One region of the Oscillibacter sp. PEA192 genome, then DNA from elsewhere that is predicted to be linked to it. Evidence: predicted binding sites of a transcription regulator. Region 1 holds the regulator's gene; the other holds the start of a gene.

Evidence for each region. The regulator HrcA, encoded in region 1, represses chaperone genes, less so after heat shock. The targets are predictions, from matches to a motif close to TGTTAGCACTCNNNNNNNNNGAGTGCTAACA.
Region 2: a site for HrcA is predicted at 3,930-3,960, ahead of DN611_RS07395 (Hsp20/alpha crystallin family protein). Genes of this name have one in related genera too.

Annotation. Positions count from the first base shown of each region.
Region 1 covers NZ_AP018532.1:2,783,153-2,797,784, reverse strand. The annotation lists gene DN611_RS13965 (RnfABCDGE type electron transport complex subunit B) at 1-41, shown strand, start outside; gene DN611_RS13960 (adenylate kinase) at 93-605, opposite strand; THF riboswitch at 741-845, shown strand; gene DN611_RS13955 (folate family ECF transporter S component) at 923-1,534, shown strand; gene hrcA (heat-inducible transcriptional repressor HrcA) at 1,758-2,801, shown strand; gene grpE (nucleotide exchange factor GrpE) at 2,798-3,409, shown strand; gene dnaK (molecular chaperone DnaK) at 3,632-5,485, shown strand; gene dnaJ (molecular chaperone DnaJ) at 5,683-6,822, shown strand; gene DN611_RS13930 (histidinol-phosphatase HisJ family protein) at 6,830-7,639, shown strand; gene rpiB (ribose 5-phosphate isomerase B) at 7,735-8,172, shown strand; gene DN611_RS13920 (putative glycoside hydrolase) at 8,210-9,253, shown strand; gene DN611_RS13915 (hypothetical protein) at 9,313-9,612, opposite strand; gene DN611_RS13910 (MBL fold metallo-hydrolase) at 9,609-10,340, opposite strand; gene DN611_RS13905 (YbjQ family protein) at 10,337-10,648, opposite strand; gene DN611_RS13900 (hypothetical protein) at 10,629-10,883, opposite strand; gene DN611_RS13895 (MerR family transcriptional regulator) at 10,867-11,520, opposite strand; gene mutY (A/G-specific adenine glycosylase) at 11,733-12,815, shown strand; gene DN611_RS13885 (hypothetical protein) at 12,819-13,076, shown strand; gene DN611_RS13880 (hypothetical protein) at 13,077-13,274, shown strand; gene DN611_RS13875 (PF20097 family protein) at 13,274-13,741, shown strand; gene DN611_RS13870 (PF20097 family protein) at 13,744-14,235, shown strand; gene DN611_RS13865 (thymidine kinase) at 14,325-14,632, shown strand, end outside.
Region 2 covers NZ_AP018532.1:1,507,068-1,512,797, forward strand. The annotation lists gene DN611_RS16980 (DUF4368 domain-containing protein) at 1-424, shown strand, start outside; tRNA gene DN611_RS07340 (tRNA-Tyr) at 556-643, opposite strand; tRNA gene DN611_RS07345 (tRNA-Gln) at 740-815, opposite strand; tRNA gene DN611_RS07350 (tRNA-Trp) at 822-896, opposite strand; tRNA gene DN611_RS07355 (tRNA-Glu) at 906-982, opposite strand; tRNA gene DN611_RS07360 (tRNA-Cys) at 986-1,062, opposite strand; tRNA gene DN611_RS07365 (tRNA-Gln) at 1,064-1,139, opposite strand; tRNA gene DN611_RS07370 (tRNA-Glu) at 1,146-1,222, opposite strand; gene DN611_RS07375 (helix-turn-helix domain-containing protein) at 1,252-1,488, opposite strand; gene DN611_RS07380 (hypothetical protein) at 1,842-2,081, opposite strand; gene DN611_RS07385 (hypothetical protein) at 2,155-2,541, opposite strand; gene DN611_RS07390 (HdeD family acid-resistance protein) at 2,656-3,189, opposite strand; gene DN611_RS07395 (Hsp20/alpha crystallin family protein) at 3,353-3,787, opposite strand; gene DN611_RS07400 (hypothetical protein) at 3,997-4,392, opposite strand; gene DN611_RS07405 (metallophosphoesterase) at 4,409-4,885, opposite strand; gene DN611_RS07410 (RNA polymerase sigma factor) at 4,900-5,370, shown strand.

The DNA of each region.
Region 1 (14,632 bases):
CTGCCGCGAAGGCTGCGGAGACCGCTGGCGCTGCCCAGTAACGTAGAGTAAGTGAAAAAACGATCCCGGCCGAAAGGGCCGGGATCGTTTTTTCACAGGGGGATATCCACCTCGTACGCCTGATCGATCAGAATACAGGGATACCCCCAGGTCTCGCACATCTGCTGATAGTGCGCGTTATCCAGGAGGAGAGTCTCTTTCGTACAGGTGGAATCGTCAATGCGCCGCTCTGCCGCACAGGCATATTTTTGTATGTCTGCAAAATGGGTCTCGATATATGCCTTGGTCATCACAAGGCAGCAAAAGCGGATTTCCCGGAGATAGGACGGCGTAAAGTCCTGACTCCAGCGTGGGGGGACATAACAGCCCTCCACGATCAGATCCTGGCGGTTTTCAATGGCGGTTTTGATGATCTCCCGCACAATCGGCCACAGATAGGACTCCAGCTCCCGGTCATCCTCCGGCGTGAGGCGGGTGTTGCCGCTTCGGATAAGTCCCATTTTCAGAAGATCCATGGAGAGACAGGGATAGCGGTATGTCTGGAGAAGTCTCTGGGCCAGCAGGGTTTTGCCTGTGTGCGAGGCGCCGGTAATCAAAAGAACCATCTGCGGATCGCCTCCTCTCCCATTCGGGTTGCGGTCATCTTAACACATGGACCGGATTGCCGCAAGGTGTGCTGGAAAAACGGCGGAAACCCTTGCTTTTTTCCGCGAAAGTCCTATAATGGACAATATCTAACAGGCAGAGTAGGGACATACGTGTACATCCAGTGCTGGAGAGACGGGGAGTTGCTCTTCGGACGAAAGGACCGCGAGTCCGCAGTGTGTGTCCCGCATCCCGCTGCCGCATACAGGGACCCTTTCGGCCTTCCTCTGTGCGGCATCTCCGAATTTCGGACTGCCAAAACAGAAGGAGGTTTTTTATGTACGCACATCCCTTTTCCGCCGACTACTGGCGGGACGCGTCCCGGGAGGTCCGGGACCTTCGGAAGCTGCTGTTCTCCGCCCTGATGATCGCCCTGTGCATTGTGCTGGCCCAAGTGCCCTCGGTGCCGCTGTTCGGCGGGGCCAAGGTCACCTGGGGCTTCCTGGCCCGGTCCGTCTGTGCTTGGGTCTGCGGCCCGGTGCTGGGCCTGCTGTTCGCCTTTGCGGAGGACATCCTCAGCTTCTTCCTCACTGGAGGAGGCGGCTATCCCTTTTTCCCCGGCTATACTCTGACCACCATGCTGGGTGTGCTGACCTACGCTCTGTTCCTGTACCGGGCGCCCCTGCGGGTCTGGCGGATCTTCTGCGCCAAGCTGGTCACCAATGTGCAGAACGTGGTGCTGGGGGCGCTGTGGATCGCCATTCTCAACAGCAACGGCCGCTTCAGCCTGGAGGCCTGGTATGCCAGCGCGTCTCTCAGCGCGGTGAAAAACCTCATCATGCTGCCGGTGCAGACGGTGCTGCTGGTGCTTCTACTGCGGGCGCTGCAGCCAGCCCTTCAGCGGACGGGGATGCTGCCCCGGCAGGGGGCGGGGGCCAGGCCGGACTGAGCGGACAGGGGGACCATGTGAGACGAAAAACCGGCCGCGGCAGGCGGCCGGTTTTTGATTTGCGGAGCCGCGGAAAATGTTCAAAAATCCGATGGCATTTGTTTACAATTTGTTTATATCCATCCGTTGACAATGAAGGCGCGTGGTGGTAAACTCGTTTTAGCACTCCGGAGAAAGGAGTGCTAAAACCAGCGTGAGACAGCTTGGACCAGAGGTGCTTTTTGTGGAACTCACAGACCGGAAAAAGCAAATACTGAAAGTGGTGGTGGAGGACTATGTCCGTACTGCAGAGCCGGTGGGTTCCAAGGCCATTGCCGCGGAGATGGGCGGCGTCAGCTCCGCCACCATTCGCAACGAGCTGTCGGATCTGACGGAGCTGGGCTATCTGGAACAGCCCCACACCTCCGCTGGGCGGGTGCCCTCTCCCAAGGGTTACCGGCTGTATGTCAACGAGCTGATGGAGCGCCAGCGGCTCTCCATCGCAGAGACGGAGCGGATCAACCAGTCCCTCCAGATGCGGATGGAGGAGCTGGACCGGGTGATCTCCCAGGCGGGCCGAGCGGTGAGTTCTCTGATGAACTACCCCGCCTATGTGGCCGCCACCGGCAAGAAGCAGATGACCGCCCGGCGGTTTGAGCTGCTGCCCGTGGATGAGCACAGCTGCATCGTGGTCATGATGATGGGCGACAACCGGGTGAAGAGCCAGCTGCTGCGGATGCAGCTGAAGGTGGACACCGAGCAGATGCCCACCCTGGTGAACCTGCTGAACAGCAACTTCACCGGGATCTCCGCAGACGAGATGAACCGGCGGCTGATGGATGTGTCCGAACAGGTGACGCCCCAGATGTTCCTGCTGTTGAGCCAGACCATCGCCTACGCGGCGGATGTGCTGCAGGAGGCGGGGCAGAAAGAGGTGTTTACCGTGGGCACCAGCCAACTGCTGAAGCTGCCGGAGTTCCGGGACGCAGACAAGGCCCACCAGCTGATGAGCTTTTTGTCCGACAGCAAGGAGAATCTCCCTGTGCCGGACGAGGGGCCCATGAAGATCCTGATCGGTCCGGAGAATGTCAGCGAGGCCCTGCAGGACACCAGTGTGGTGGTGGCCAGCTATGACATCGGCAACGACATGCGGGGCCTGATCGGCGTGGTGGGACCCACACGAATGGATTACGGAACCGTGGCCGCCCGGCTCTCCGGCTTTGCGGAGGGATTGACGCGGCTGTTCGGCAAACAGGAATTACCCCCGAAGGAGGATGCAAAAGAATGAGCGAAGAGACGAAGCAGCCGGCGGAGGAGACGCCGGAAGAGCCGCAGGAGGCTCCTCAGGAAGAGGCTCCCCCCGCGGAGGAGAAGGTGCCCGATGAGAAGGCGGAGAAGGCCGCCAGGGGCAAGAAGAAAAAGGAAAAGACCTACACCCTGACCCGGGAGCAGATGGAGGCGGCGGAGCTGGCCGCCCGGCAGTTGGAGTCCGTGAAGGATCAGTTCGTCCGGCTGACGGCAGAGTACGACAACTACCGCAAGCGCACCGCTAAGGAGAAAGACAATCTCTACCAGGACGCCAAGGCGGACACCATCAAGGAGTTCCTGGCGGTGTACGACAACCTGGAGCGGGCTGTGGCCACTGAGGGCGATGAGGACTCTCCCCACAAGAAGGGGCTGGAGATGATCTTCCACCAGTACCAGGAGATCCTGAAGAAGCTGGGAGTCACGGAGATCGAGGCCCAGGGCCAGCCATTTGACCCGGAAAAGCACAACGCCGTTATGCACATCGATGATGAGAACCTTGGGGAGAACGTGGTATCCCAGGTGTTCCAGGCGGGGTTCCTGCTGGGTGACAAGGTGATCCGACACGCTATTGTGCAGGTGGCAAACTGAGCGAATTCGAGAGGGGGACTGTGTCCCCCCTCGACCTTCCCCCGCACCAGGGACATCGGCCACTGGCGTGTGCGCCCAAGGCGCACGAGCCAACGTGTTTTTGTCAGGCATATATCCTGACAAATCATTGCAATGGATTCGCCTGGCGTGAATGAAAACAACAATCGCAAATTTTTATTTGTTGAGATAGAATTATTTGATCATAAATTGGAGGCAATCATTATGTCTAAGGTTATCGGTATCGACTTAGGTACGACAAATAGCTGTGTGGCCGTCATGGAGGGCGGCGAGGCTGTGGTCATCCCCAATGCGGAGGGCAACCGGACCACCCCGTCCGTGGTGGCTTTCTCCAAGACCGGCGAGCGCATGGTGGGTCAAGTGGCTAAACGCCAGGCCATTACCAATCCGGACCGCACCATCTCTTCCATCAAGCGGGAGATGGGCAGCGATTATAAAGTGACCATTGACAGCAAGAGCTACACCCCCCAGGAGATCAGCGCCATGATCCTCCAGAAGCTGAAGGCGGACGCTGAGGCCTATCTGGGTAGCACAGTCACCGAGGCGGTCATCACGGTTCCCGCCTACTTCACTGACTCCCAGCGCCAGGCCACCAAGGACGCCGGCAGGATCGCCGGCCTGGACGTGAAACGCATCATCAACGAACCTACCGCCGCGGCCCTGGCCTACGGCGTGGATAAGGAACAGAGCCAGAAGATCATGGTGTACGACCTGGGCGGCGGCACGTTCGATGTGTCCATCCTGGACATCGACGACGGCGTGATCGAGGTCCTGGCCACCGCCGGTAACAACCGCCTGGGCGGCGATGACTTCGACGAGTGCATCATGAAGTGGCTGGTCAGCGAGTTCAAGCGCACCGACGGCGTGGACCTGTCCACCGACCGAGTGGCTATGCAGCGGCTGAAGGAGGCCGCCGAGAAGGCCAAGATCGAGCTCTCCGGCGTCACCACCAGCAACATCAACCTGCCCTATATCACCGCCGACGCCAACGGCCCCAAGCACCTGGACGTGACCCTGTCCCGGGCCAAGTTCAACGAGCTGACCGCCCATCTGGTGGACGCCACCATGGGCCCCGTGCGCCAGGCCATGTCCGACGCGGGCCTGAAGCCCAGTGACCTGAGCAAGGTCCTGCTGGTGGGCGGCTCCAGCCGGATCCCCGCCGTGCAGGAGGCCGTGAAGAACTTCACCGGCAACGAGCCCTTCAAGGGCATCAACCCCGACGAGTGCGTGGCCATGGGCGCCGCCCTGCAGGCGGGCGTCCTCACCGGCGACGTGAAGGGGCTGCTGCTGCTGGATGTCACACCCCTGTCCCTGGGCATTGAGACCATGGGCGGCGTGTTCACCAAGCTGATCGACCGGAACACCACCATCCCCGTGAAGAAGAGCCAGATCTTCTCCACCGCCGCTGACAACCAGACCAGCGTGGAGGTCAACGTCCTCCAGGGCGAGCGGGAGATGGCCGCGGCCAACAAGTCTCTGGGCCGCTTCCACCTGGACGGCATCGCTCCGGCCCGCCGCGGCGTGCCCCAGATCGAGGTGACTTTCGACATCGACGCCAACGGCATCGTCAACGTCTCCGCCAAGGACCTGGGCACCGGCAAGGAGCAGCATATCACCATCACTTCCTCCTCCAACATGAGCAAGGAGGACATTGAGAAGGCCGTCAAGGAGGCCGAGCAGTATGCTGCCCAGGACAAGAAGCTGAAGGAGGAGGTCGAGGTCCGCAACCAGGCCGACCAGATGGTCTACCAGAGCGAGAAGACCCTCTCCGAGATGGGCGACAAGATCCCTGCCGATGACAAGAGCAAGGTCCAGGCCGGAATCGACAAACTGAAGGAGGTTCTGAAAGGCACGGATACCGCTGCCATCAAGACCGCTACCGACGAGTTGACCCAGGCCTTCTACGCCGTCAGCGAGAAGCTGTATCAGCAGGCCAATCCCCAGGGGGCCCAGGGCGGCGCCCAGCAGCAGGCCGGCCCCGACGCCGGCGCCCAGCAGGGCCAGTATTATGACGCCGACTACAAGGTGGTCGACGATGACGAGAATAACAAGAAGTGATCAGATGCCATGCGGCCGCGCGGGCGGGGGACACCCCCGCCTGCGCGGCACGCTCTCATGAATTAGGAATTAGAAATCAGGAATAAGGAATTGAGGTGTCCGGCGGAGCCGGACGGATTTCAATTCATCCGCCGGGAGCGGATTCCACAATTCCTAATTCCTAACTCCCCATTCCTAATTGAAAAGTTGGTGATTCTATGGCAGAACAGAAACGCGATTACTACGAGGTCCTGGGGGTTTCCCGGGGAGCCTCTGAGGATGAGATCAAAAAGGCCTATAAAAAAATGGCCCGGAAGTATCACCCGGACCTGAATCCGGGGGACAAGACGGCGGAGGAGAAGTTCAAGGAGGTCAACGAGGCCTATGAGGTCCTCTCCGACGCGGACAAGAAGGCCCGGTACGACCAGTACGGCCATGCGGGCGTTGACCCCAACTTCGGCGCCGGGGGCTTCGGCGGCGGATTCGACGGGAGCTTCGACTTCGGCGACCTGGGGGACATCTTCGGCAGCTTTTTCGGCGGCGGCTTCGGCGGCGGGCGGCGCACCAATCCCAACGCCCCCCAGCGGGGCGAGAGCATCCGCATGTCCATCGCCATCAGCTTCGAGGAGGCGGCCTTCGGCTGTGAGAAGGCAGTCACCGTGGAGCGGTATGAGACCTGCGACACCTGCCACGGCAACGGCTGTGCCCCCGGCACGTCGCCGGAGGTGTGCCCGGACTGCCACGGCACCGGGACGGTCCAGGTCCGGCGGCAGACGCCCATGGGCGTGTTCGCCACCTCCTCCCCCTGCCCCAAGTGCGGCGGCAAGGGGCGGATTATCCACCAGCCCTGCAAGGACTGCCGGGGCAGTGGTATGGTGCGCAAGAAAAAGACCATTCAGGCCAGCATTCCCGCCGGCATCGACAACGGGCAGACCATCTCCATCCGTGGACAGGGCAACGCCGGCAAGAACGGCGGCCCGGCGGGCGACCTGCTGATTACCATTACGGTCCGGCCTCACGAGCTGTTCCGGCGGGAGGGCACCTCCGTCCTGTGCGAGGCGCCCATCACCTTCACCCAGGCGGTGCTGGGTGCGGAGCTGGAGATCCCCACCATCGACGGCAAAGTGAAGTATACCCTGCCGGAGGGCACCCAGTCCGGCACCACCTTCCGCCTGAAGGGCAAGGGCATCCCCTCCATCAACGGCCGGGGGCGGGGCGACCAGTATGTCACCGTCTACATTGAAACCCCCAAAAATCTGAACAAGGAGCAGAAGGAAGCCCTGAAGAAGTTCGCCGAGACCATGGGCGAGAGCAATTACGAGGAGCAGAAGAAGTTCTTCAAGAAGTTCAAAAAGTGAGGCACGTATGTATTTAGCCGACTACCACGTCCACTCCCGCATCTCACCGGACGCCTCCGCCTCCATGCAGGAGATGGCGGAGGCGGCCATCCGGCTGGGGTTCCAGGAGATCTGCTTCACAGACCATGTGGAGCCCATCCGGTTCGGCACCACCGAACCCCGGGGGGCCTATGACTGGGATCCCATGATTGCGGAGTTCCGCGCCGCCCGGACGGCGGTGGGGGACCGGATCACGTTGCGCCTGGGCGCGGAGCTGGGAGACGCCGTGTGGGGCATCAGGCGGATGGAGTCCATGCTGGCGGAGGCCCCGCCGCTGGACTTTCTCATCGGCTCCATCCACACCCTGTCGGAGAAGATGGAGGGCCGGGACCTGTATTTCCTTACCCCGCGGGATGAACAGGAAGCGCGGGACTGCCTTGCCGACTACCTGGGCCAGGTGCGGAAGCTCGCGGAGTGGGGGCGATTCCAGGTACTGGGCCATCTGACGCTGCCCCTGCGGTATTTGAACGAGAACCGGGGGATGCATGTCAGCTTCGACGGGTTCGAGGAGGAGATCGCGGAGATCTTCCGCCTCATCATCCCCAAGGGCATCGGGATCGAGCTCAACACCAACCGGGGCAACACCCCGCTGCCGGACGAAAAGTGGCTGCAGCTGTACCGCTCCCTGGGCGGCGAGATCGTCACCCTGGGGACGGATGCCCACACGCCGGGGTTTGTGGGCTGTGCCGTCCGGGAGGGGCAGGCGCTGCTGCGGGCCTGCGGATTCCGCCGTTTTGCCGCCTTCCGGCAGGGGAAACCGGTGTGGCATGAATTGTGATTTGCTTTTCAGGGGAAAACTGGCTATAATAAATCCATTCCAGCCCCATTCCTCTCCGAATGGGATGACTTGATTTGAAAAGGAGAACGATCACCATGAAAATCGCTCTGGGTTCTGATCACGGCGGCTACGCGCTGAAATGCGACATCATCCAGCTTCTGGAGAAGCTGGGCCATGAATACAAGGACTTCGGCTGCTACTCGACGGAGAGCTGCGACTACCCCGACTTCGGCGAGGCGGCGGCCCGGGCTGTGGCCTCCGGCGAGTATGATCGGGGCATCGTCATCTGCACCACCGGCATCGGCATCTCCATTGCCGCCAACAAGGTGCAGGGTATCCGCTGCGCCCACTGTGCCGACTCCCTGGAGGCGGAGATGACCCGCCGCCACAACGACGCCAATATGCTTGCCATCGGCGCGGGGTTCACCGGCAAGAACCTGGCGGAGCGGATGGTGGAGGTGTTCCTCTCCACGGACTTTGAGGGTGGCCGGCATGAGCGGCGCGTGAACAAGCTCAACGCCATCCAGCCCTGACGGGCAGGGGCAATCTCCTGGAGAAGAGGTGACGGACATGGGAGGCACCAAGGGCTACCGGAGCTACCGGGGCAGGACCTCCAAGGGGAAGATCGCGCTGGCAGTGCTGCTGGTGCTCATCATCCTGGCGGCGGTGGGCTTTCTATGGCTGCAGGAGTATATCGTCTATGATAGGGACGGCAGCTTCCACCTGGAGTTGCCATGGAAGACGGAGACGCCCCCCGCGGAAGAGGAAGTGCCCCCAGAGGACGTAGAGATTACCATTCAGGAGCCGGAGAAGCCGAAGGCTCTGGCTGCCTTCTCTGCTTCCGCCGCGCCGCTGACCCAGGCGGGCTGGAAAGATGCCTGGCTGGGAGCCTCTGTGATGTCTGCTCCCGCCTATAACGCTGCTGCCGTCACGCTGAAAGACAGCACCGGACACATCTACTTTGCTGCCACTGGCGCCGCGGCCGGCACCGTGAGCACGGCGGAGGACACGGCGGCGGCTCTGGCGGAGGTGACGGAAAGCAGTTACCACTCCATCGGCCGGATGAGCTGCTTCCTGGACCCCATTGCCGCCCGCGCGGACGTGGAGGGCATGGGACTGAAGAACACCGGCGGCTATATCTTCTACGACGGGAACAACGGAAACTGGCTGGATCCCAGCAAGCCGGCGGCCCGGCAGTACCTGTGCACCCTGGCGGCGGAGCTGGCACAACAGGGTTTTGATGAAATCCTGCTAACGGATGTGGGCTATCCCACAGTAGGGAAGCTGGACAAGATCGACTACAACGGCGCCGACCGGGCGGCCAGCATCCGGCTGTTCCTGGAGGAGCTGCGCAGCGCTCTGGGTGAGTATGGTGTGGCTGTCTCCATTGAGCTGCCGCCGGAGGTCATCACCTCCGGCGCCGACGACACTGCCGGCCTGGTACTCTCGGATATCGCCCCGCTGGTGGACCGAGTCTACGCCGTCACCACGGTTGACCAGATCCCCGCGCTGGAAGCGGCGGTCAGTGCCGCCGGTGAGGACACGGACTTCGTGGCGGAGCTAACGGGCCACAGCCCTGATGTGACCGGCAGCTGCCTGATCCTTGCAGATTGAAGACAGATGAAGAGGAGAGCGCCCGTGCCGATTGGCACGGGCGCTTTTCTGGAGCTTCCTCAGCGGTGCGCCTCCTCATAGGACCGCAGGGTCCCCTCTGTCAATCGGGAGAGCTTATGGAGCCGTTCATTCACCATATCCCACATACACATGGGCAAGTGATCCCGATGACCACGGTGCAGCGTCACGCACTCAAAGCAGTTGCCGTGGTGGGGGCAGGCCTGCTTGCAGGGGCAGTGGTCACCGCTCTCCCGCACCTGCTTCAGAAATTCCCGCTTGATGGCCATGGCTTCCGCATGGCGGCCCTCCCGGTCCAGCTCGTTTTGCTCAATTGCAAGTTCATTGCCATCGATCTTCATGTGTCCGCTTCCTCCTCAAATGTAAAGACTTGACCGACTCTGTTAACGTACACAGTTCGGGATGTGAAAGAAGTATAGCATGACAGGAATTGATTTGTAAAGTTAAAATTTCCCCACTGGTGCATGGGCAGAAAGCGGCGGATATCCGCCAGCTCCAGGAAGTACTGGGGGCCACGGAAGCCGTCCTCCCCCAGACGGGGATCCAGAGGCAGCATGGCCAGATCGATCTTCCGGCCCCGGAGAGGTTCCGCATACCGCCGGAAGTCCGCTTCCATGTTCCGGTTCCAGACGGGGTCCTCGCCCTCCCAGTGCCACCAGTTCAGATCCCCGGCATGAAAGACCGTCCGGCCTTCCGCCGTCACCAGAAAGGCCACGCCCTCGTCGGTGGAGGGCAGTGCCTCCACGGTGACGCCGGGCAGGGGAGAGGCGCTCTCCCCGCCGGAAAGCACCCGGCAGTCCGCGGCGGCTTTTTCCGAGAGTCCCCATTTCTTCCGGTTCCGGTCTGTCAGATGGATGCCCTTGCCAAGAAGGAATCGGACATCCCGCTGCCCGTCATCCAGAGCAAAAATCCGGGGATCAAAGTGGTCTGGATGGCGATGGCTGGCAAAGACCAGCAGGGGGCCTGATGGCAGGGGGGGCAGGTCCCCCTTCCACCAGTCAAAGAGCAGCGTGAGACCGGGCAGCTCCACCAGAAAGCCGCTGTGGTCCAGAAAGGTGACGTGCATCATTTGAACTTTACAGCCGTTCCGTAGGCAATGACCTCCGCCGCCCCCTGCATCACGGAGGCAGAGGCGTACCGCAGGCCCACCACTGCGTCGGCTCCCAGAGCCTCTGCCGCGTCCACCATGCGCTTGGTGGCGATCTGCCGGGCCTCCACCAGCATCTCGGTGTAGCCGGTGATCTCTCCGCCCACCAGGGTCTTCATGCCGGCCATGAAATCGCGGCCGAAGTTTTTGCTGTACACCACCGTGCCCCGCACGATGTCCAGGGCCTCAAATTCCTGGCCGGGAATGGTTTCAATACTGACGAGCTTCATATAATTCTCCTCCTTTGATCTCTTTCAAGCGGTCCCGCAGGGCCAGCCCCAGCGGGATCAGCCCTGCTGCCTGGACAGCGGCCAGAACCGCCAGCAGAACGGATGCCGCACCGCTGGGGAAAAAGGCCTGCCGCACCCACAGCAACACCGCGGCCGCAGCCAGCAGCCATACGGCCGTCCCTGCGGCGGACACCGCTGCTTGTCGACAATCCCGCCGCTCAGTAGTTCCGCGCATCGTCTTCCTCTCCCCGCTCAATCTCCCGGACCCGCTGGACCAGGGCGATGACCACACCGACCACCACTGCCGCCGGGATGGCCACAAAGAGCGCCAGCACCGGCAGGGGCGGCGCACCGGCCGGATCCACCTCGAAAGCCCAGAGGAAGAGCCAGATCAGCCCCGCCATCAGGACTGACATGACGATGGCGACCACGATGGGCGCCACGAAGCGGCGGCGCCTGGTGTCCTGCTTCTGCTTGTTCATAAAGGTCGTTCCCTCCTGTTCCATCTGGGCCATCCGATCCAGCAGGGACTGGGCGTCCAGCTCCTCCAGCCGCTCCCTGCGGTCTGTGAGCGTCCCGCAGAAGCGGATGGCCGCTTCCAGATTCTGCCGCTCCCGCTCCAGGGACACCAGATGGCGGCGCATACCGTCCCCCACGGTGTAGGCGCCGTGCTGCATCTGCCGGATCTCCTCCAGCGGAAGGCCCAGCTTCCGAAGCAGCTTGATCCGCCGCAGGACCTCCACCTCAGTCTCCCCATAGTCCCGGTAACCGTTCTGGCTGTTCCGCCGGGGGGAGAGCAGTCCCTCCGCCTCATAAAAGCGGATGTTCTTCCGCGTGATGCCCACCAGGGCTTCCACTTCATTGATTTTCAAGGGATTACACCTCATCTCTGGGGACAGGGTACACCTTCCACCCGGGGGAAAGTCAAGAGACTTTCAAAATTTTTGTACAGGGGGTGGGAAGTTGGCGCCGGATGTGGTACAATAACCGCAATGCGGCGATTGTGCGGCTGGACAGGCTGATACAGCGGCGCAAGTTCGGAAAGGGTGCCATATCCATTCTGCGGATATGGTACAATCATACCATGTGCGGTGAGAATTTGACAACCAAAACTGTTTTACAAGATTTGCCGGGGCCGCTGTTGGCGTGGTATCGGGCCAATGCCCGGGACCTGCCCTGGCGGCGGACCACAGACCCGTATCAGATCTGGGTCTCGGAGATCATGCTGCAGCAGACCCGGGTAGCGGCGGTGCTGGGGTATTATGCCCGCTTTCTGGAGACATTCCCCACGGTGGAGGCTTTGGCAGCCGCCCCGGAGGAGCGGCTGATGAAGCTGTGGGAGGGCCTGGGCTATTACAGCCGGGCCAGGAACCTGCAGAAGGCCGCCAGGATCGTGGCGGAGCAGGGCGGCCGGTTTCCGGACACCTACCAGGACCTGCTGGCCCTGCCGGGGGTGGGGGACTACACCGCCAGCGCCATTGCCTCCGCCGCCTTCGGCCGACGGGAAGCGGCGGTGGACGGCAACGTGCTGCGGGTGGTCATGCGGCTGACGGACTGCCGGGACGATATTGCCGATCCCAAGGTAAAAAAGGCCGTGCGGGCACAGATCCAGGCCGTCATGCCGGAGGCTGAGGCGGATATCCGCGTCTTCAATCAGGCCACCATGGAGCTGGGGGCCACGGTCTGCGCACCCAACGGCCCGCCCCGGTGTCTGGAGTGTCCGGCCATGGCCTTCTGCAAGGGCCGCCTTCGGGGCACGGCAGAGGATCTGCCAGTGAAGGGGGCCAAAAAGCCCCGCCGGGTGGAGGAGAAGACGGTGTTCCTGCTGGTGCGGGACGGAAAGATCGCCCTGCGGAAGCGGCCGGGGACCGGGTTGCTGGCGGGCCTGTGGGAGTTTCCCAACGTGGAGGGAGCCCTGGACGAGGCTGCCGCCGGAGCGGCGGTGTCCGTCTGGGGCCTGGAGCCCAGGCGGTGGGAGAGCCGACTGACGGCGAAGCACATCTTTACCCATGTGGAGTGGCACATGACCGGTTACACCCTGGAGGTGGCGGGAGACGGCCCGGCGGACTTCGTCTGGGCAGATGCCGGAGCCCTGTCGGACCGGGCGGTGCCCTCCGCCTTTGGGCGGTATTACACGGAAGCGGCAGCACGCTTGAAGGAGGAGTGACGAATGGGCTGGCTGGTGGGACTGCCCCTGGGGCTGTTTCGGCTGCTGGGGAGTATTTTGCTGGTGGCGCTGCGGTTTGCGGTGCCCATTCTCATTCTCGTGGCGGTGATCTTGGTGGTGCGGCATGTGCGGAGGCGGTCCGCCCGGTACCGGGCGGAGGACGAGGACAGGCAGGAGCCGAAATTTCACGGCCCTGTGTATACGGTGGATTATGAGGAGGTCCCGGACTCCGAGGACCAGAAGAAGGACGAGGGCAACTGAATGGAACTCATCAACCTGGCGGGCATCGCCCTGCTGGCCCTGCTGATCCGCAAGCTGGTCTGGTGCCTCCGGTGGCTGTGGTGCTATTACCATGGGAAGGAGACGCCGGAGCCCGTCTCCTTCCTGCCCCGGCGGACGGGGGAGACCTTTGAGGAACGCATCCGGCAGGCGAGAGAGCAAAACGAGGAGGATTCGTGATGCCCTTCTGGAGGAAAAGCGAGGATCCCTGGGATATGGAGCCGGAGAAACGGCGCACCTGGACAGCGGGGGAGCCCCAGCCCCCGGCCGCCGACGGGGAGGCGTGGAAGGTCCCAGGGGAGAAGGAGACAGCGGAGGAGCAGACGCCGTCTGCCATGACCTGCCCCTGGTGCGGGCAGGAGATGCGGATGGGGTATCTGGTGGGCGGAAGGGACGCTGTCCGCCTGGTGTGGGAGCGTCCCGGCGCGTTTCGCCTGGCGGATGCCGACGGAACCCTCTACCTCCGGGGGGACGGTTCCTTCTGGAGCGATTACAAGCTGGCCTGGCACTGCGGGGCGTGCCGCAAGCTGGTCCTTGACACGGCCAACTGCACCCGGGCGGAGCATCTGACCTCCGAGGAGATCAACCGCCGCATCATCTACGGGGCTGATGCAGAGCATTTATCCGAAAGCCGAGAGGAGGAGTGACCGTGCCCTTCTGGAAGAAAAGCGAGGATCCCTGGGACTATGAGCCGGAAAAGCCGTCCCGTCCGGCGGAGCCGGGGCAGGAGGAGAAGGACTGCGCTCCCAGCCTGATGGACGAGCTCCGGGACTGGAACGAGGAGCGGAAGGAGAAGAAGGCCCTGCGGGAGACCCCGCCCCCGCCCATGATCTGTCCTTGGTGCGGGCAGGAGATGGAGGTGGGGACGATCACTGGGGGACGGGACAGTGTCCAGTGGTGGCCCGGCTGGCCCAACCGGTTCTTTGGTGCCAGCGGCCCGGAGATCGATATCCTCCATGAGGGGAGCCTTTTCAACAGGTACAAGACCGCCTGGCTCTGCCGCAGCTGCCGCAGGATGGTGATGGAAATTCCGGAGGAGGAGATCCCCAAGCCCCTGACGTCGGAGAAAGCGGCGGAGCAGCTGGAGGAACAGCGGCGGCGGGAGGCCCAGCGGAAGATCGACCGTGGGCTGCAGGGCTGAGGATCCCTCCCGGCGGAGGGGACCGGCACCAAAGAGAAGGCGGCGGAGTGCCGCATAAGAAGATACATAGAGAGGGAGAAAACAGACAAATGGCACAGCTCTATTTCAAATACGGGGCCATGGGTTCCAGCAAGACCGCAAACGCCCTGATGACCCGGTTCAACTACGAGGAGCGGGGGCAGAAGACCCTGCTGGTCAAGCCCCGGCTGGACACCCGGGACGGGGACCACATGGTGGTTTCCCGCATCGGCCTCACCTATCCCTGCATCTACTTTGACGAGATGCAGCAGCTCTCTGTCATGGAACTGCAGCAGAACGCCTGCGTCATCGTGGACGAGGCCCAGTTTTTGACCCGGGAGGAGGTCATGTACCTGGTGGGTCTGGTGGATGACCTGGG
Region 2 (5,730 bases), 1.3 Mb from region 1:
GCAGATCCGCATCCGAAGGAAACGGCTGGAACGGAACGAAAACCGCATCGCTGAACTGAAACGGCTGTTCATCCGGATTTACGAGGACAACGCCTGCGGACGGCTGAGTGATGAGCGCTTCGATATGCTGAGCCTGACCTATGAAACGGAGCAGAAGCAGTTGGAGACCGAGTGCGTAACTTTGCGACAGGAAATTGAAGTACAGGAACGACAGAACGAAAACGTTGAGAAGTTCATTCAGACGGCGCACAAGTATGTGGGCATCGATAAGCTGGACGGCTACGCTCTGCGGGAACTGGTGTCCGCCATCTATGTGGACGCACCGGACAAATCCAGCGGGAAGCGTGTGCAGCACATTCACATCCAGTACGATGGGCTGGGCTTCATCCCGCTGAATGAGCTGATGAAAGAGGAAACGGCGTGACCGAAGTCACGCCGCACCCTTTGAAAACTCAAGGTTTTCACCATTTTTTCATTTTACTGTTTTACGACCACCCGGCCAATGATGTGACCATTATGAAAGAGGGGCACCCAGAAGCGGGTACCCCTCTATTTTGGTGGGTCAGGTTGGAATTGAACCAACGATGTTTCAGATGTCACGGTTTTACAGACCGCTGCGATCGCCAACTACGCGCACTGACCCATATGGCGGAGAGCGCAGAACTCGAATCTGATATCACTTCTGATACGATCCGCTTAGCGGGCGGTCCCCGGGCCTTCCGGGTTCACTCTCCAAATATGGCTGGGGTGGCTGGACTTGAACCAACAAATGCCGGTGTCAGAGACCGGTGCCTTGACCATTTGGCGACACCCCAGTATATTGGCAGGGATAGGGCGACTCGAACACCCACGGGCGGTTTTGGGGACCGCTGTTCTTCCGGTTAAACTATACCCCTGTATGATGATGGTGATGCCTGCGGGATTTGAACCCAGCATTACAAGCTTGAGAGGCTTGCGTCCTAACCAATTAGACGAAGGCACCAGATGGAGATACGGGTCGGATTCGAACCGACGATTAACAGCTTTGCAGGCTGTCCTCTTCAACCTCTTGAGTACCGTATCATGGCTGGGATAGTTGGATTCAAACCAACAGTGGCCGGCATCAAAGGCCGGTGCCTTAGCCGCTTAGCAATATCCCAGTATTATGGAGATCCGCGCCGGACTCGAACCGGTCATTGCAGCCGTGAAAGGGCTGTGTCCTAACCATTTAGACGAGCGGACCGTATGGCAGGGAGAAGTTCTCCCTGCATATTAAGCAACCGAGTGATCGGTAATGAGGATATCATCAATACGCACATGCAGCAGTGCAGCAAGGGCGATAAGATTATCTACAGTCGGCAGCGCAGTGCCGTTTTGCCACTTGTAAATGGCCTGCGGGGAATTGAAGCCGAATGCCATTTGTAGGTCATGCACCGTCAGCCCCGCTGCTTTGCGAAGCATCACAATATTGGTGCCTGTGCGAGCAAGGTTGATCGTTGGAATGTTCATTCTCAAATACACCTCCTATCTGAATTATTTGGCCTCATGGGCATGAAAAAGCCGCTTGTCTGCACTCAAGACAAGCGGCTTCAATAATTCAGAGAAGGAGATCCTGATAGACCGATTCTTTCAGGTCAACAGGTACTCAATCCGATCATATTCTTCTGCTTATCTTGATATGGGCGTGCTTCGCAAAAGCTATATTCCTCGCACTGGAAGATAGCCTGCCATTCGCTCATATAGAAGATAGCGGAAGAAATAGTCTTCATAGTTCTGCGTCCTTTCTGTAGAGATTTGTTCTTGGTTTCTGACTGTACTATACCACAACTCTTTCGGTTTGTCATTTGTCATTCAACTTGTGGTTAAATATCGCTGTTTTCTGGAGAGATGACACCATTCTCAACATAGTATCGGTAGCTGCCGTCGATATTGACCTTGCCCCAGTGCTTAATATCATCATTCTCTTCAAGCTCATCTGGATGGATACAAAAGTCGTCGATCTGGTCGCCATAATCCTCGTCGGCATATACCTGACAATAGTATCCGCCTTCATTAGGCTCACAATCTGGTGTTGCAGAAACATAAAGGCCCCTGTACTCCATGGTCATCGACTCCTTGTACAAAAAAATGCGGTCCCAATATGTCAGAATGCACAAACCGTTTCAAGTGCAGTTTTCACCCATTACACCAGGCTACAGCCTCTTTGAATTGCTCCCATGTAATAGCTGTACCGTATTCATCATAGATGCTGAACTCGGGATTGTCGCGGAGCCACTGCTCTACGGAGAAAATGTCTCGAAACCCATTCTCGACTCTCCAGGAAAAATGACCGGCTCTTGCTGTGCCGATCACGACGGACGCACTTTCCGGTTCCTCAATCTGAAAGAGGAACTGATTTGAGATTTTATTAAGCAGTTCATCCATGGTGTCCTCCAGGTCAGAAGTGACGGGGATTTCTTTGATCCGGTTGATGCAATCCGCCTGGATTGCGATTAGCTTTTCCTGAAGAGCAGCCACTTCTTCAACGACCTGTCGTTTCATAAATTCATATTGCGTACTCATTGTGTTTCCTCCCATGAGTCATGACTGCCGTGCACTGCCTTCAAGGCATCTCTATGCGCAACCTCTTCAACAAGATAGTCAGCCTGTGCGACCGTGGATTTTTGTTGTTAAGCTTTACATCCAGAACCGTCCGGACAGACACCCGAACGCGATGGAAACCACGCCCTGGATCATCAGGAACAGCCCCGCCAGAACGGACAGCGTCACCGCCGCAGCCAAGGGGTCCATAAAGGAGAGGAATCCAGCCGCCGCCATCAGCAGGCCGAAGGCTGTCACCCAGCCCCATCCCCGCACTCCAAACCGGCGCAGATCAAAGGAGTTTACAAATTTCGTGATGCCGGAGAACAACAGCCACATACCCAGAATATAGGGCAGAGTCATCATGGTGAACATCTGGTTGCACAGCAGGAAGATGGACAGCAGCACCGTAAGGATGCCATCCACCAAAAACCATCCGGAACCGTAAATACTGCTGCCCGCCGTGGCAAAAATCATAATATCTACCACACCGGAAAATAACATGGCCATTCCTAACAGGAAGGACAGCCCGCTCAGGGTAGCGCCGGGATGGAGCATACACGCACCACCCGCCACGATCAGCAGCACACCTGCCACGATCCACAGCACGCGGGAAACGGTTTTATTCATACATCATGCCTCCTAAGGAAAAAGAGGGGGATCCAACTTTCCTCCCGTCGATCCATTCGATCTTGTTTCGTATCCCCGCCCGGAACCCGGACGGAAATACGACGCAGGACCGCCGTTAAAAGAAACCGGCCGGGACCCGTCCTTGCGGGCCCCGGCCATTTGGTCACTCAATGGCGATAGCGGTCTGAGCAGGCACCTGCTTGACCTCGGCCTTGGGGACGAACAGCTTCAGAACGCCGTTCTCATACTTGGCCTTCACATCCTGAGGCTCCACATCCTCGCCCACATAGAAGCTGCGGCTGAGGGAACCGGCGTAACGCTCCTGGCGGATATAACGGCCCTTCTTATCCTCCTCGTCCTTGTCCAGTCCCTTGGCGGCGCTGACGGTCAGGCAGCCGTCCTGCAGCTGGATCTCTACCTCGTCCTTCTTAAAACCGGGCAGGTTCATGTCGATCTCGTAACCGTTCTCGACCTCCCGCACATCGGTGTTCATCAGGTTCTTCGCATGCTTGCCGTACAGCTCATGTTCGGCCTTCGGGAACATTGCGCTATTAAAGAAATCATCAAACAGGTTCTCACTAAAAATACTGGGTAACATAAATTGTTCCTCCATTCAATTCCCGCTCTCGGTTCCGGGAGAAGCTCCCGGTCCGGAGCTTGAGTATTTATAATTTGATTTGATTTCTTGGGGGGGGATCTCTTTATCCCTCTCCCTAAGATTGTGTTCATTATAACCCCGTTTTTAGCAATGTCAATATACGAGTGCCAACGTTTACAAAATCAGCGATCTTTGTTCACACTTTCCTGCTATTTTTGAGTATTCGTTTTGTTATATTCGATTTTTCTTTGGTTTCGATTTAAATTATCGTCATTTTGTTTATAAATTAAAAACTCGCATCCCGACTTCTTTACTTCGAGGGCGCCGGCCTCAGTCAAATCAACAGAGACTTCCTTGCCGGCTTCTTCCCAGGATACGGTGTAACCGGCATCCGGCGCTTCGTATAACCACCAGCCGATATTGTCATACTGGTCTTGCATAGTGTACTTCAGCAAATCGCGCAGTGCGAGCAGGTAGAGATTGTCCTTGTCGAAGGCAGGAAAACCATCGCACATTTTACTGAGGGCCTTATCGAACTCATCAATACGAGCCTCCTGCTGGCGTATCTTCTCAATCGTGCTCAAAAACAGTGCTTTTGGCAGCACAGGCAGCACTCCTTTCTTATTCATGCGCGGATAGGATTTCTTTCAGCGTTCTCGGCTCGTAGCCCATGTAAGGCATCATGCAGCCGACATTGATGGCGCGAATGGGCTTTCCTTGTTGAACATTCAGTTTCTTGTTCTCGTTGAGCTCTTTGACGCATTTCTGGAAGAATGCCTCTTCCACAGTATTATGAGTATGGGCGTAGAGAAGAATCGATCCGCGATGCTGGCCGTTCCACATCAGGATGGGATAGTGCATCAAGCAGAGCTTGTATGTCTTTCCATCAAAGGAATCGGCAATCTCCCGGTAGTCAGTGATTTCCTCAAAGAGCCGCTGATAGCGATAGTCGGACAGGTCATCGTGGTTACCGCGAAACAAAATCTTCTTGCCCTTCAACTGGGCAACCAGCGCGAGTAGTGCACTGTTCTTACCCCGCATGGCCATATCGCCCAGGATATAGACGGTAGTGAAAGCGCTTTTAGACCGCGGTACCACAATGGAGGTCGCCTATGGAAGATGAAAAAATCATTGGGCTATATTGGGAGAGGAACGAGGATGCCATTACAGAAACCTCCTCAAAATACGGAAAGCTCTTTTTTCGCATTGCCAGTAATATCCTACTAAACCATGAGGACAGCGAGGAATGTGTGAACGATACATATTTAGGCTTATGGAATGCCATTCCCAAAGAAAGGCCGTCACCGTTTTCCGTATTCGCAAGTAGAATTACCAGAAATCTTGCCCTGAAAAAGTATGAATACCTCTCCGCAGAAAAGCGAAAGCCAGAGGCGATTTGTTCATTTGAAGAACTTGGTGACTGTGTTTCTGGCAAGGAGTATGTTGAAAGTGAAGCAGAAAATCGGCGCATCGAGCAGCTTATCGACACATTCCTTTGTCAGATAGGGGAAGAAAAGCGCAACATTTTTTTATGCCGATACTGGTATTTGCTATGGTTTTTATTGCCTTTATCTTATTTTTAATACTCTTTTAGAAGATGTTTCCTCAAATGTCGATGCAATGAATGAATCTAATCTACCACTCTATATTTTGTTCTTTGTAATAGCAATGCATAGTATTTCTATTACCTTAATATATAGAGTTCTAAGACCAGCTGAATAGAGAGTGTGCAGATGTTTCAGGCTCTAATAGCTAAAGTGTATAGAGCCCTCTCCAGCGGCCACAGAGATAGGACCTCAGTGGCCGCAGGAATAACTATAGTGGATTTTCAGAAAAGACCATGCCAACAACAAATGGACCTATATCATGAAGAACATTGTTTATATTCTTGTTCTTTCTCTGTACTGGTATATCCTCCGGTAGAGTAGGTTCTTCTGGATGCG